DNA from 2 places in the Azospirillum sp. A29 genome. Region 1 is predicted to be linked to the other one. Evidence: predicted binding sites of a transcription regulator. Region 1 holds the regulator's gene; the other holds the start of a gene.
The links. The regulator LexA, encoded in region 1, represses DNA repair genes until DNA is damaged. The targets are predictions, from matches to a motif close to ATGTTCTANTTTGGTTC.
Positions count from the first base shown of each region.

Region 2: ABNQ38_RS22405 (PA0069 family radical SAM protein) is a predicted target of LexA. The motif match lies at 1,277-1,293, and genes of this name have one in related genera.

Region 1 is NZ_CP170466.1:558,645-564,205, reverse strand. It holds gene ABNQ38_RS17520 (ComEC/Rec2 family competence protein) at 1-1,347, shown strand, start outside; gene lexA (transcriptional repressor LexA) at 1,421-2,146, opposite strand; gene glp (gephyrin-like molybdotransferase Glp) at 2,357-3,586, opposite strand; gene moaC (cyclic pyranopterin monophosphate synthase MoaC) at 3,591-4,082, opposite strand; gene ABNQ38_RS17500 (GNAT family N-acetyltransferase) at 4,079-4,576, opposite strand; gene trpC (indole-3-glycerol phosphate synthase TrpC) at 4,581-5,384, opposite strand; gene trpD (anthranilate phosphoribosyltransferase) at 5,384-5,561, opposite strand, start outside.
Region 2 is NZ_CP170466.1:1,563,997-1,569,557, forward strand. It holds gene ahcY (adenosylhomocysteinase) at 1-1,100, opposite strand, end outside; gene ABNQ38_RS22405 (PA0069 family radical SAM protein) at 1,320-2,411, shown strand; gene ABNQ38_RS22410 (hypothetical protein) at 2,462-3,127, opposite strand; gene ABNQ38_RS22415 (hypothetical protein) at 3,416-3,682, opposite strand; gene ABNQ38_RS22420 (MFS transporter) at 3,788-5,086, opposite strand; gene ABNQ38_RS22425 (tetratricopeptide repeat protein) at 5,093-5,561, opposite strand, start outside.

The DNA of each region.
Region 1 (5,561 bases):
TTCGGCATCCCGGAAGCGACGATGGACGACTTCCGCAACAGCGGGCTGGCGCATCTGCTGTCGATCTCCGGACTGCATGTCGGCGTCGCCGCCGGCATCCTGTTCTATGTCGTGCGGGCGTTGCTGGCGGCGGTGCCCTACATCGCGCTGCGGTGGCCGATCAAGAAGATCGCGGCGCTGTTCGGCATCCTGTCGGCACTCGCCTACACGCTGCTGGTCGGGGCGCCGCTGCCGACGGTGCGGTCGGTGCTGATGACCGGCATGGTGATGGGGGCGATCATGCTGGACCGCCACCCGTTGAGCATGCGGCTGGTCGCCTTCGCCGGGCTGGTCACCATGGCGATGGACCCGGAGGGGATGCTGGGGCCGAGCTTCCAGATGTCCTTCGCCGCGGTGGTGGCGCTGATCGCGGCATTCGAGCGTGGCAGCGTCAGGCTGGCGGAATGGCGGCGCGATGCGGGATGGATCGTGCGCGGATTGTTCTATGTCGGCGGGATTTTGCTGACCAGCGTGGTGGCGACGCTGGCGACCTTGCCCTTCTCGCTCTTCCATTTCCAGCAGATCGCCTTCTATGGCGTGCTGTCGAACCTGATCGCCATTCCCATCACGTCCTTCTGGGTCATGCCGTGGAGCCTGATCGCCTACGCGCTGCTGCCCTTCGGACTGGAAGCACCGGCGCTGATCGCCATGAACTGGGGCGACCGGGCGGTGATCTGGACGGCGGAGTTCTTCGGCCGTCTCCCCTGGGCTTCGCTGACCGTGCCGGCGATGCCGGCGGAAGGGTTCGCGCTGCTGGTGATGGGAGGGATCTGGCTGTGCCTGTGGACGCGGTGGTGGCGTTGGTTGGGAATGCTGCCGGTCCTGGCGGGACTGGCCTCGCCCATGCTGGCGGTGCGGCCGGATGTGCTGGTGGCCGGCGACGGGCCAGTGATGGCGGTCAGGCTGCCGGACGGACGGCTCAGCGCGTCGGTCAAGGGCGGCGGGCGGATGACCGAAACCTGGCGGGAGCGCGATGGCGAGCGGTCGGTGGCCGATCCCTGGCCGGCGGACGGAGGATGGAACGGGGGAGGGCGGTCACTGGACTGCGACGCGCTTGGCTGCCTGTACCGGGTGCAGGGAAAGACGGTGGCCTTGCCGCGGCTGCCGGATGCGCTGGATGAGGACTGCGGGGCAGCCGATGCGGTGGTGACGGCGGAGGTGGCGCGACGCTGCCGGGCGGATTTGGTGGTGGACCGCTGGGTGCTGCGGCATGAGGGCGCGCATGCGCTGAGGGTGACCGCGGAGGGAATAACGGTGGAGACGGTGCGCGGGCTGCGGGGAGATCGGCCCTGGACCGGAGGAAAGTGAGAGCAGCTTGGACTTCGCCGATCCCTTCCCCCGCGGATACGGAGGAGGGGATCGGCGGCTGGGCACAAAAAGCTCAGTACTTCCGGACCAGACCGACCAGCTTGCCCTGCACGCGGACGCGGTCGGCGCCGAAGATGCGGGTCTCATAGGCGGCGTTGGCGGGCTCCAGGGCGATGGTGTTGCCCTTGCGGCGCAGGCGTTTCAGCGTCACTTCGCCCTCGTCCACCAGAGCGACGACGATGGTGCCGTTCTCAGCCGCATCGCAGCGCTGGATGACGATGGTGTCGTGGTCGAGGATGCCGGCTTCGATCATCGAGTCGCCGGAAACCTCCAGAGCGTAATGGTCGCCACCGGTCAGCATGGAGGCGGGGACGTCGACGAAGGCGCTGTTGTCGCGCAGGGCCTCGATGGGCGTACCGGCGGCGATCCGGCCATAGAGCGGGAGCTGCACCGTCTCGTTCGCGGCGGCCGGGGTCGGGGCGGGGGGAGCGGTATCGCGGCCGGCGAAGGCGAAATCGCCCTTGATGACGTTGGGCTGGAACTTCGGCTTGGGAGCCGCGGTCCGGTTGCGGGAGGCGTCAAGACCCTCGGGAAGGCGGAGAACCTCCAGCGCACGGGCCCGGTGGGGCAGGCGGCGGATGAACCCGCGCTCCTCCAACCCGGTGATCAGGCGATGGATACCCGACTTGGACTTCAGGCCCAGGGCGTCCTTCATCTCGTCGAACGACGGCGAGACACCGCCCTGGCCAAGCCGTTCGTGGATGAACAGCAGCAATTCGTGCTGCTTGCGCGTGAGCATGGATGCCTCCCGGCTTGGGCCAGACTGAAGATGGAACAAAAACTAAACGTTGCTCCATGTTCTAGTTTGGTTCCTGCTGCGCGTCAAGCCCCCCATCGGCTTCTTTTAGAACTTGTGTGGAACATTTGGAACGCGGTGAAACAGTTTTCCGGGTGATGTTCACCTGTTCCAGTCCTCACCCAAGCGCCATGTCCGGCGCTCTGTTCAAGTCTAGACGCTGAGCACTCCATCCGTCAAAGGGAGCACGGTCACCATCGCGCCGGCCGGTTCCGGGTCGGCATGGGGCGGGCGGGGGATCAGGCAATCGGACTGGGCGTACAGGGTGGTGATGGCACTGTCCTGGCGGGCGAAGGGCGTGACGGTCAGGACACCGTCCGGGCCGGCGGCGAGGGTGGCGCGCAGATATTCCTCGCGCCGGTCGTTGGCCCTCAGCGCGCCGGTCAGGCGGGCGCGCAGCGGCAGGCGGTCATCCTCCGGCGGCAGGCCCTGCAGCACGCGCAGGATCGGGCGGAGGAACAGGAGCGCGGTGACGCCGGTGGACACCGGGTTGCCGGGCAGGCCGAGCAGCGGCACCGACCCGGCACGGCCGAACATCAGCGCCTTGCCCGGACGCATCGCCACCGTCTGCACCTCCAGCGCCACGCCGCGTTCGGCCAGCACATCGCGGACGAAATCGTAATCGCCATGCGCCGCCCCGCCGGTGGTGACCAGCAGGTCGCAGCCGGCCGCCCCCTTCGCCAGTGCCGCCACACTTTCCGGCGTGTCCCTGGCGACGCCCAGATTGTGGGCGAGCCCGCCCTGGGCGGTCACCAGGGCGCAGAGGCCAAGCGCATTGGTGCTGACGATCTGGCTCGGCCCCAGCGGGTCGCCGGGCAGGGCGATCTCGTCGCCGGTGGCGAGGACGGCGATGCGCGGCCGGCGGTGGACCGACAACCACGGCACGTTTCCGCCGGCGGACAGCGCGATGTCGCGCGCGGTCAGGCGCCGGCCCGTCGGCAGAAGCTCCTGACCGGCCGTGAAGTCGAAGCCGGCTTCGCGGACGAAGCGGCCGGCGGCCACGGCGCGGCCGATCCGCACGGTGGCGTGGTCGGCGCAGCAATCCTCCTGCATCACCACGGCGTCGGCACCGTCGGGCAGGGGCGCGCCGGTGAAGATGCGCACCGCTTCGCCCGTACCAACGCTGCCGGTGAAGGCGTGGCCGGCGGCGGATTCGCCGATGCGGCGCAGCGGGACGGGGGCCTCGGCGGTCGCGGCGGCGATGTCGGCGGCACGCACGGCCCAGCCATCCATGGCGGCGGCGTTGAAGGGTGGCTGGGTCAGTCGGGCGACCACCGGTTCGGCCAGCACACGGCCGAGAGCATCGGGCAGGGCGACCGTCTCCGCCGGGAGGGCGGCGAAGGCCGACAGGATGCGGGCGCGCGCCTCGGCGACGGGGATCATGGCGTCAGGCTCCGGTGGAGGAGGACGCGCCCCACTCGCCGCTCTTGCCGCCGGCCTTGTGAAGCAGACGCACGTCGGTGACGGTCATCCCGCGGTCCACCGCCTTGCACATGTCGTAGACGGTCAACGCTGCGACGGTGACGGCGGTCAACGCCTCCATCTCCACGCCGGTCTGGCCCTTCAGCTTGCAGGTCGCCGTCACGTCCACCGCGTTGCGGGCGGGATCGCAGGACAGGTCGACCTTGACCGAGGTCAGCATCAGCGGGTGGCACAGCGGGATCAGGTCGGGCGTGCGCTTGGCTCCCATGATGCCGGCCAGCCGGGCGACCGACAGCACGTCGCCCTTCTTCACCCCGCCCTGCATGATGAGCGCCAGAGTTTCCGGCTGCATCAGCACGGTCGCCGCGGCGGTGGCGGTGCGTTCGGTGTCGGCCTTGTCGGAGACGTCGACCATCACCGCCTTGCCCTCGGCGTCGAAATGGGTGAAGCCGGTCATCGCACGGTCTCCGTCAAAAGCTTTTCCATGAAGACGCTGACGCCATTGTCTTGGTAGCAGGCATAGGGGCCGCGGTCGGTGAATCCGGCCTTGCGGTAGAGCGCCAGCGCCTTGGGCTGATGGATGCCCGATTCGAGCAGCAGGGCGCTCAGGCCCTCTGCCCGTGCCTGCTCCTCTAGCCGGGCGAGCAGACGCTCGCCGATGCGCTGTCCGCGGGCGGCGGGATCCACATACATCCGCTTGATCTCGCCGTAACCGGCCGGATCGACGCGGAGCGCCGCGCAGCCGACCGGAACGCCGTCCTTGCGGGCGACGAGGAAGCACAGGTCCGGTCCCTCCAGTTCGCCGATGTCGAGCAGGTGGCAGGTGTCCGCCGGATAGAGATCCAGCAGATAGCGGTCGAGCGCCGCCACCAGTGCGATCACGGCATCCTGGCGCGGGCTCTCCGCAGCGATCAGGACGTCGGCTCTCATGTCGGCCACCACCTCGGTCATCGCATCACACCGGAGCCAGCAGGGCGCGGGTGGCGGCGGTGACGTCGTCCTGCCGCATCAGCGATTCGCCTACCAGGAAGCAGCGCGCCCCGACCTTCGCCATCCGGGCCAGGTCGGCGGGGCTGTAGAGCCCGCTCTCCGCCACCAGGATGCGGTCGGCCGGAACGTTGGCGGCCAGCTCTTCCGTCGTCGCAATATCGACCGCCAAGGTCTTGAGATTGCGGTTGTTGACGCCCAGAAGCGGCGTTCTCAGCAGCAGCGCGCGGTCCAGTTCGGCGCGATCATGCACCTCGACCAGCACATCCAGGCCCTGGACGACGGCGGCGTCCTCGATCTCCGCCGCCTGGGCATCGGACAGCGACGCCATGATGATCAGGATGCAGTCGGCTCCCAGCGCGCGGGCTTCGACGATCTGATAAGGATCGACCATGAAGTCCTTGCGCAGGACCGGCAAATCCACCGCGGCACGGGCGGCCACCAGATACTCGTCCTTGCCCTGGAAATAGGGCTCGTCGGTCAGCACCGACAGGCAGGTCGCCCCGCCCTCGCGGTAGGCACGGGCCAGGGCCGGCGGGTCGAAATCGGGACGGATCAGGCCCTTGGACGGGCTCGCCTTCTTGATCTCGGCGATCAGGCCATAGCGGCCGGCCTCGACCGCGGCGCTCAGCGCCCGGATGAAGCCGCGCGGCGGGTTGCTCTCGTTGGCGGCCCTGGCGGCGGCCTCCACCTCCGACATAGGGCGGGCGGCCTTGCGGGAGGCCACCAGGGCGCGCTTGTCGTCGTTGATGCGGGTCAGAACGTCGCTCATCAGGCCACTGCCTCGTTGGTGATGGCGACCAGCCGGCGCAGGCGGTCGCGGGCGCCGCCGCTGTCGATGGCGTCGGCGGCCATGGCGACACCGTCCTTCAGCGTCGCGGCCTTGCCGGACACCAGCAGGGCGGCGGCGGCGTTCAGAAGCACGATGTCGCGGTAGGGGCTGCGCACC
Region 2 (5,561 bases), 1.0 Mb from region 1:
AGCACCTGGTTGGTGAAGCTGGCGCTCATCACGAAGCTGGGGTGGCCGGTGGCGCAGCCCAGATTGACCAGACGGCCCTGGGCCAGGACGATCAGGCGCTTGCCGTCGGGGAACACCACCTCGTCGACCTGCGGCTTGACCTCTTCCCAGGTCAGGTTGCGCAGGGCGTCGATCTGGATCTCGCTGTCGAAGTGGCCGATGTTGCAGACGATGGCGCGGTCCTTCATGGCGCGCATGTGCTCGATCGTGATGACGTCGACGTTGCCGGTCGCCGTGACGAAGATGTCGCCCAGCGGAGCGGCCTCGTCCATCGTGATGACCTGATAGCCTTCCATCGCGGCCTGGAGCGCGTTGATCGGATCGATCTCCGTCACCATGACGCGGGCGCCCTGCGAGCGCAGCGAAGCGGCCGAGCCCTTGCCCACGTCGCCATAGCCGGCGACGACGGCGACCTTGCCGGCGACCATCACGTCGGTGGCGCGCTTAATGCCGTCGACCAGCGACTCGCGGCAGCCATAGAGGTTGTCGAACTTCGACTTGGTGACGCTGTCGTTCACGTTGATGGCCGGAACCTTCAGCGTGCCCTTCTTCATCATCTCATACAGACGATGGACACCGGTGGTGGTCTCTTCCGACAGGCCGCGGACGCCGTCCAGCATCTCCGGATACTTGTCGTGCATGATCTGGGTGACGTCGCCGCCATCGTCCAGGATCATGTTCGGGGTCCAGCCATCGGGGCCGCGCAGCGTCTGCTCGATGCACCACCAGAACTCCTCCTCCGTCTCGCCCTTCCAGGCGAAGACCGGGATGCCGGCGGCGGCGATGGCGGCGGCGGCCTGGTCCTGGGTCGAGAAGATGTTGCAGGAGGACCAGCGCACGGTGGCGCCGAGCGCGGTCAGCGTCTCGATCAGCACGGCGGTCTGGATGGTCATGTGCAGGCAGCCGACGATGCGGGCGCCAGCCAGCGGCTTGGAATCGCCGAATTCGGACCGCAGGGCCATCAGGCCCGGCATCTCGGTCTCGGCGATGGTGATCTCCTTGCGGCCCCAGCTCGCGAGGCTGATGTCCTTGACCTTGTAGTCCGTGAATTCGGCGGCCATGAGGGATGACTCCTGGTGGGCGGTGACGGTCGGGCAGCGGAATTTCAGGCGCACCGGATCACCGGCCCTGCCGCTGTAATTGGCCATGGGTGTATCAGCGGTTCCGGAACCATGCAAGCATAAAGATATCTTTATGTTTGTTCGGTAACGGAAGCAATGACAGGGCCACCCCGCTTTTGTTCGCTTTACGTTCCATTTTGCCCCGGCTAAGCTGCCGGCATGGACGAGATACGGCGATCCCCGATCAAGGGCCGCGGGGCGGTCAGCAACGCCACCGGGCGGTTCGAACGCGAGACCCGCGTCCTGACCGACGACGGCTGGACCGGCTATGCGGAGAGCGGCAACGAGGCGCTGTCCGATCCGGTCCGCACCAGCGTCTCGCCGGCTTCGGCCAAGTCGATCATCACCGGCAACCAGTCGCCCGACATCCCGTTCGACCGCTCGGTGAACCCGTACCAGGGCTGCGAGCATGCCTGCATCTATTGCTTCGCCCGGCCGACCCACGCCTATCTGGGCCTGTCGCCGGGGCTGGATTTCGAGACCAAGCTGTTCGCCAAACGCAACGCGGCGGAGCTGCTGGCCAAGGAGCTGCGGGCGAAATCCTATGTCTGCCAGCCGCTGGCGCTGGGAGCGAACACCGATCCCTACCAGCCCATCGAGCGGACGGAAGGCATCACCCGCCGGGTGCTGGAGGTCTGCCGCGACTTCAACCAGCCGGTCAGCATCATCACCAAATCGGCGCTGGTGCTGCGCGACCTCGACATCCTGGCGCCGATGGCGGCACAGGGGCTGGCATCGGTCGCGGTCTCGGTCACGACGCTGGACCGCGATCTCGCCCGGACGATGGAGCCGCGGGCCAGCACCCCACCGCGCCGGCTGGAGGCGATCCGAGCCCTGTCGGAGGCCGGCGTGCCGGTGGCGGTCCTCGCCAGCCCGATGATCCCGGCGCTCACCGACCATGAGCTGGACGCCATCCTGGAGGCGGCGGCCGGCGCCGGGGCAAGTACCGCCAACTACATCCTGCTGCGCCTGCCGCTGGAGATCGCCACCCTGTTCGAGGAATGGCTGCGGGTCCACGCCCCCAACCGCGCCGACCGCGTGTTGAGCCTGATGCGGCAGAGCCGCGACGGCGCGCTTTACCGCTCCGGGTTCGGCACACGGATGAAAGGCACCGGTCCCTATGCCGAGCTGCTGCGCCACCGCTTCAAGCTGGCCTGCCGGAAGCATGGGCTGGGCGGCCGGAGCTGGCAGCTCGATTGCAGCCGTTTCCGGGTGCCGCCGGCGGTGGGGGACCAGCTGTCGCTTCTGTGAGGGGATGGAACAGCGTGGAACGGGGGGACGGGCGATGTTGCATCCCCGGCCTACCGGCGCCAGGAGAAGGGACCGGCGGCGCGGCGGCTCACCGGGCCGGGATTGAGGTTGGGATACTCTTCATACTGGTTGAGGGTATAGGGGAAGACGCCCTTCGGTCCCGTAGCCTCCGGCTGGACCAGGACGGCGGCGACCAGGGCCGGGCTGGGCGGGGTGCGTTCGCGCAGTTCGCCGGGGATGTCGTCGAGTTCGGGGACGGTAACGGCGGGCGGGTCTTCAGGACGGGGAGCGGGCTTGGCAGCGGGGTCGCGGGCCGGCTGATCGAGACCGGCGAACAGCCCCAGCCGTTCGGCCAGCCAGCGCACGGTGGCGGGATCGCCGGAGGAGACCAGCCGCTCGATCTGCTCGGCGACCAGAATGCGCAGCGAGGACAGGCGCAGCTCGGCCTCGCGGTTCAACGCCTGCCGTTCCCACCACACCCTGTGACGGAAATCCTTGGAGCCGTAATAAGCCCGCCAGAGAGTCGTCCGGCTGCATCCCATGGCGCGCGAGACCTGAAGGAAGCTGTTGCCGCGGGCCAGCATGCCGGCGGCCATGATCCATTGCTCTTCATGGAACTGCGAACCGGGGACCAGCGAGCCTTCGGACGGAGTCGGCGGCTCTTCGGCCCAGCGGGGGAACTGGTCGTTGGTGAAGCTACGGCTGTCGAGGGGCATGGGTCGGCTCCGCAGAGAGAGGAATCTGCGGGAAGCGTATAAGAATTATTTCCTTTTTGGCGGAATTTTTGCAACGCCTGCCGGTACGGAGGGTCGAGGCATCGGGAGCAAGATTCACACGGATTTAGACACGGATTTCAGGGATTTTTCTTGAACTTGGCGACGCTCCGAGTTCCTCGACACAGGTCGCTTCGGAACGCCACATCCGTGAAATCCGTGCTGAAATCCGTGAAATCCGTGTCGATCTTGCCCACCAACTCCACGGCGTCCCACCCGGACCGACCGCCGTCAGGAGCGGCGGAACATCCTGGTCCACGGCGTCGACACGTCCGGGGTCTTCGCCTGATCGGATTTCGACAGCGCCGACAGCGGCAGGCGGCCGGTCGCCAGCATCGCCATCACCAGCGCCGGATGCGCCGGGCCGGAATTGTGCTGGCCGTCTGAGTCCTGGCCGGCCTGCTCCGGCCGATTATCCGCGCCGCCATCCGGGCCGGGCTCCTCGTTCAGGGCCTCGTTGATGCGGGCGAAGGCTTCGATGTCTTTGATGTGCAGCATGGTCCGTACCCCTCGGCTTCGACTTTTGTGCGTCGCAGCAAAAACGAAGGTAACAGCTCTGCCCTCGAATGGTCTCATGTGCGGCGCTTTGACACAGGCCCTTTTCTAGCGGGCCGGTTCGCGAACCGCCAGCATAAGCCCGAAGCCGATGGCGAAGAAAGCCAGAACCGTCGCCATGCCGGCGCGCTGGCTGGCGAAAGCCTGGGTCGCCAACCCGAACAGCAGCGGTCCGAAGAAGCCGACGAAGCGGCCGGTCAGGCCATAGAGGCCGAACATCTCCCCCGCCATGCCCGGCGGGGCGAGCCGCGCCATCATCGACCGCCCGGCGGCCTGGGCCGGCCCGAAGAACAGCCCGAGCCCGAGCGCGAAGATCCAGAACCACAGCCGCTCGGTCGCCAGCAGCAGCGGCACCGAACAGGCGGTCATGCCGGCCAGCGCGATCAGGATCACCGGCTTCGCCCCCGCCCGGTCGTCCATCCAGGCGAAGCCGATGGCCCCCGCCCCCGCCACCACGTTGAGCGCGATGGCGAAGACCAGGATCTCCTCGAAGCTCATGCCGAAGGTCCCGGCGGCGAAGAGGCCGCCGAAGGCGGTGATGGTGTTGATGCCGTCGCGGTAGAAGGCGCTGGCGATCAGGAAGCGCCCGACCTCGCGGTAGCGCCGGGCCTGACGCAGCGTGGCGACCAAGGTCGCGACGCCCTCGCGTGCCGCCCGCAGCAGGCCGTGGCCGGTCGCCGGCTCGTCCGGCACCCACAGGAAATAGGGCAGCGCGAACAGCCCGTACCACGCCGCGGCCAGCAGGGCGGTGGCGCGGACATTGGCCTGCTGGCCCCAATCGGCCCACTCCATCCCGAACAGACCGAACAGCGGGGCCGGGGCCTGGACGAAGCCGACCAGCGCCAGGACGAGGCAGGCCAGCCCGCCGAAATAACCGATGCCCCAGCCCCAGCCCGACACCCGGCCGAGCAGCCGCGGCGGCACCAGCCCCGGCAGGGTGGCGTTGTAGAAGACGTTGGCCAGCTCGAACGCCACGGTGGCGACCACCACGCAGGCGAGCGCGAAGGCGGCGTCGGCCGGATCGGGCCGCACCCACCACAGCGCCGCGGTGAACAGGACGGTGACCAGGGTGAACAGCGCCATCCAGGGCTTGCGACGCCCGGCCCGGTCGGCGATGGCGCCCAGCAGCGGGCTGAGCAGGGCGATGGCGACGCCGGCCACGGTCATCGCCGCACTCCACCGCGCCGTGCCCTCGACCGGGTCGCCGACGACGCCGCGGGCGAAATAGACCGAGAAGACGAAGGTGGTGATGATGGTGTTGTAGGCCGAATTCGCCCAATCGTAGAGGCACCAGGAGACGATGGCCCGGCGGGAGGGCGCGCGCCCGGAGGGAGCGCTTTCGCTCACGCCCGCTTACTCCCGCCCGCCCCCGGTCAACCCGTCCACCCCAAAGGAGATCTGGTTGTTGTCGTAGCGGGCGACGATGCGCAGGCGGTCGCCGGCCGACAGCGCGATCGGCTTTTCCAGGAAGGTCATCGCCTGCTTCCAGTGGTTGGTGCGCGACCGGCTTTCCGACTTGTAGACCACCTCGTCGTCCATGAAGAGGTCGAACCAGAAGGCGACGCCATGGCAGGTGCCGGCGGTGACGATGGTCACGTCGATCACCCGCTCGCCTTCCTCCGGTATGTTGCGGGTGAAGTCGAAATCCAGCGCGGTGAAGGGCTTTGACAGCGGGGTGTGGGCGTCGGCGCCGAGGTCGATCTGCTGGTAGCCGGGCGAGCGGAAGACGTCGAAGCTGCCCATGTCGAAGCCGTCGATGGTCTCCACCGGGTTGATGCGGGCCAGCTCCGGCGTCTCCACCAGCATGGCGTAGACGGTGGAG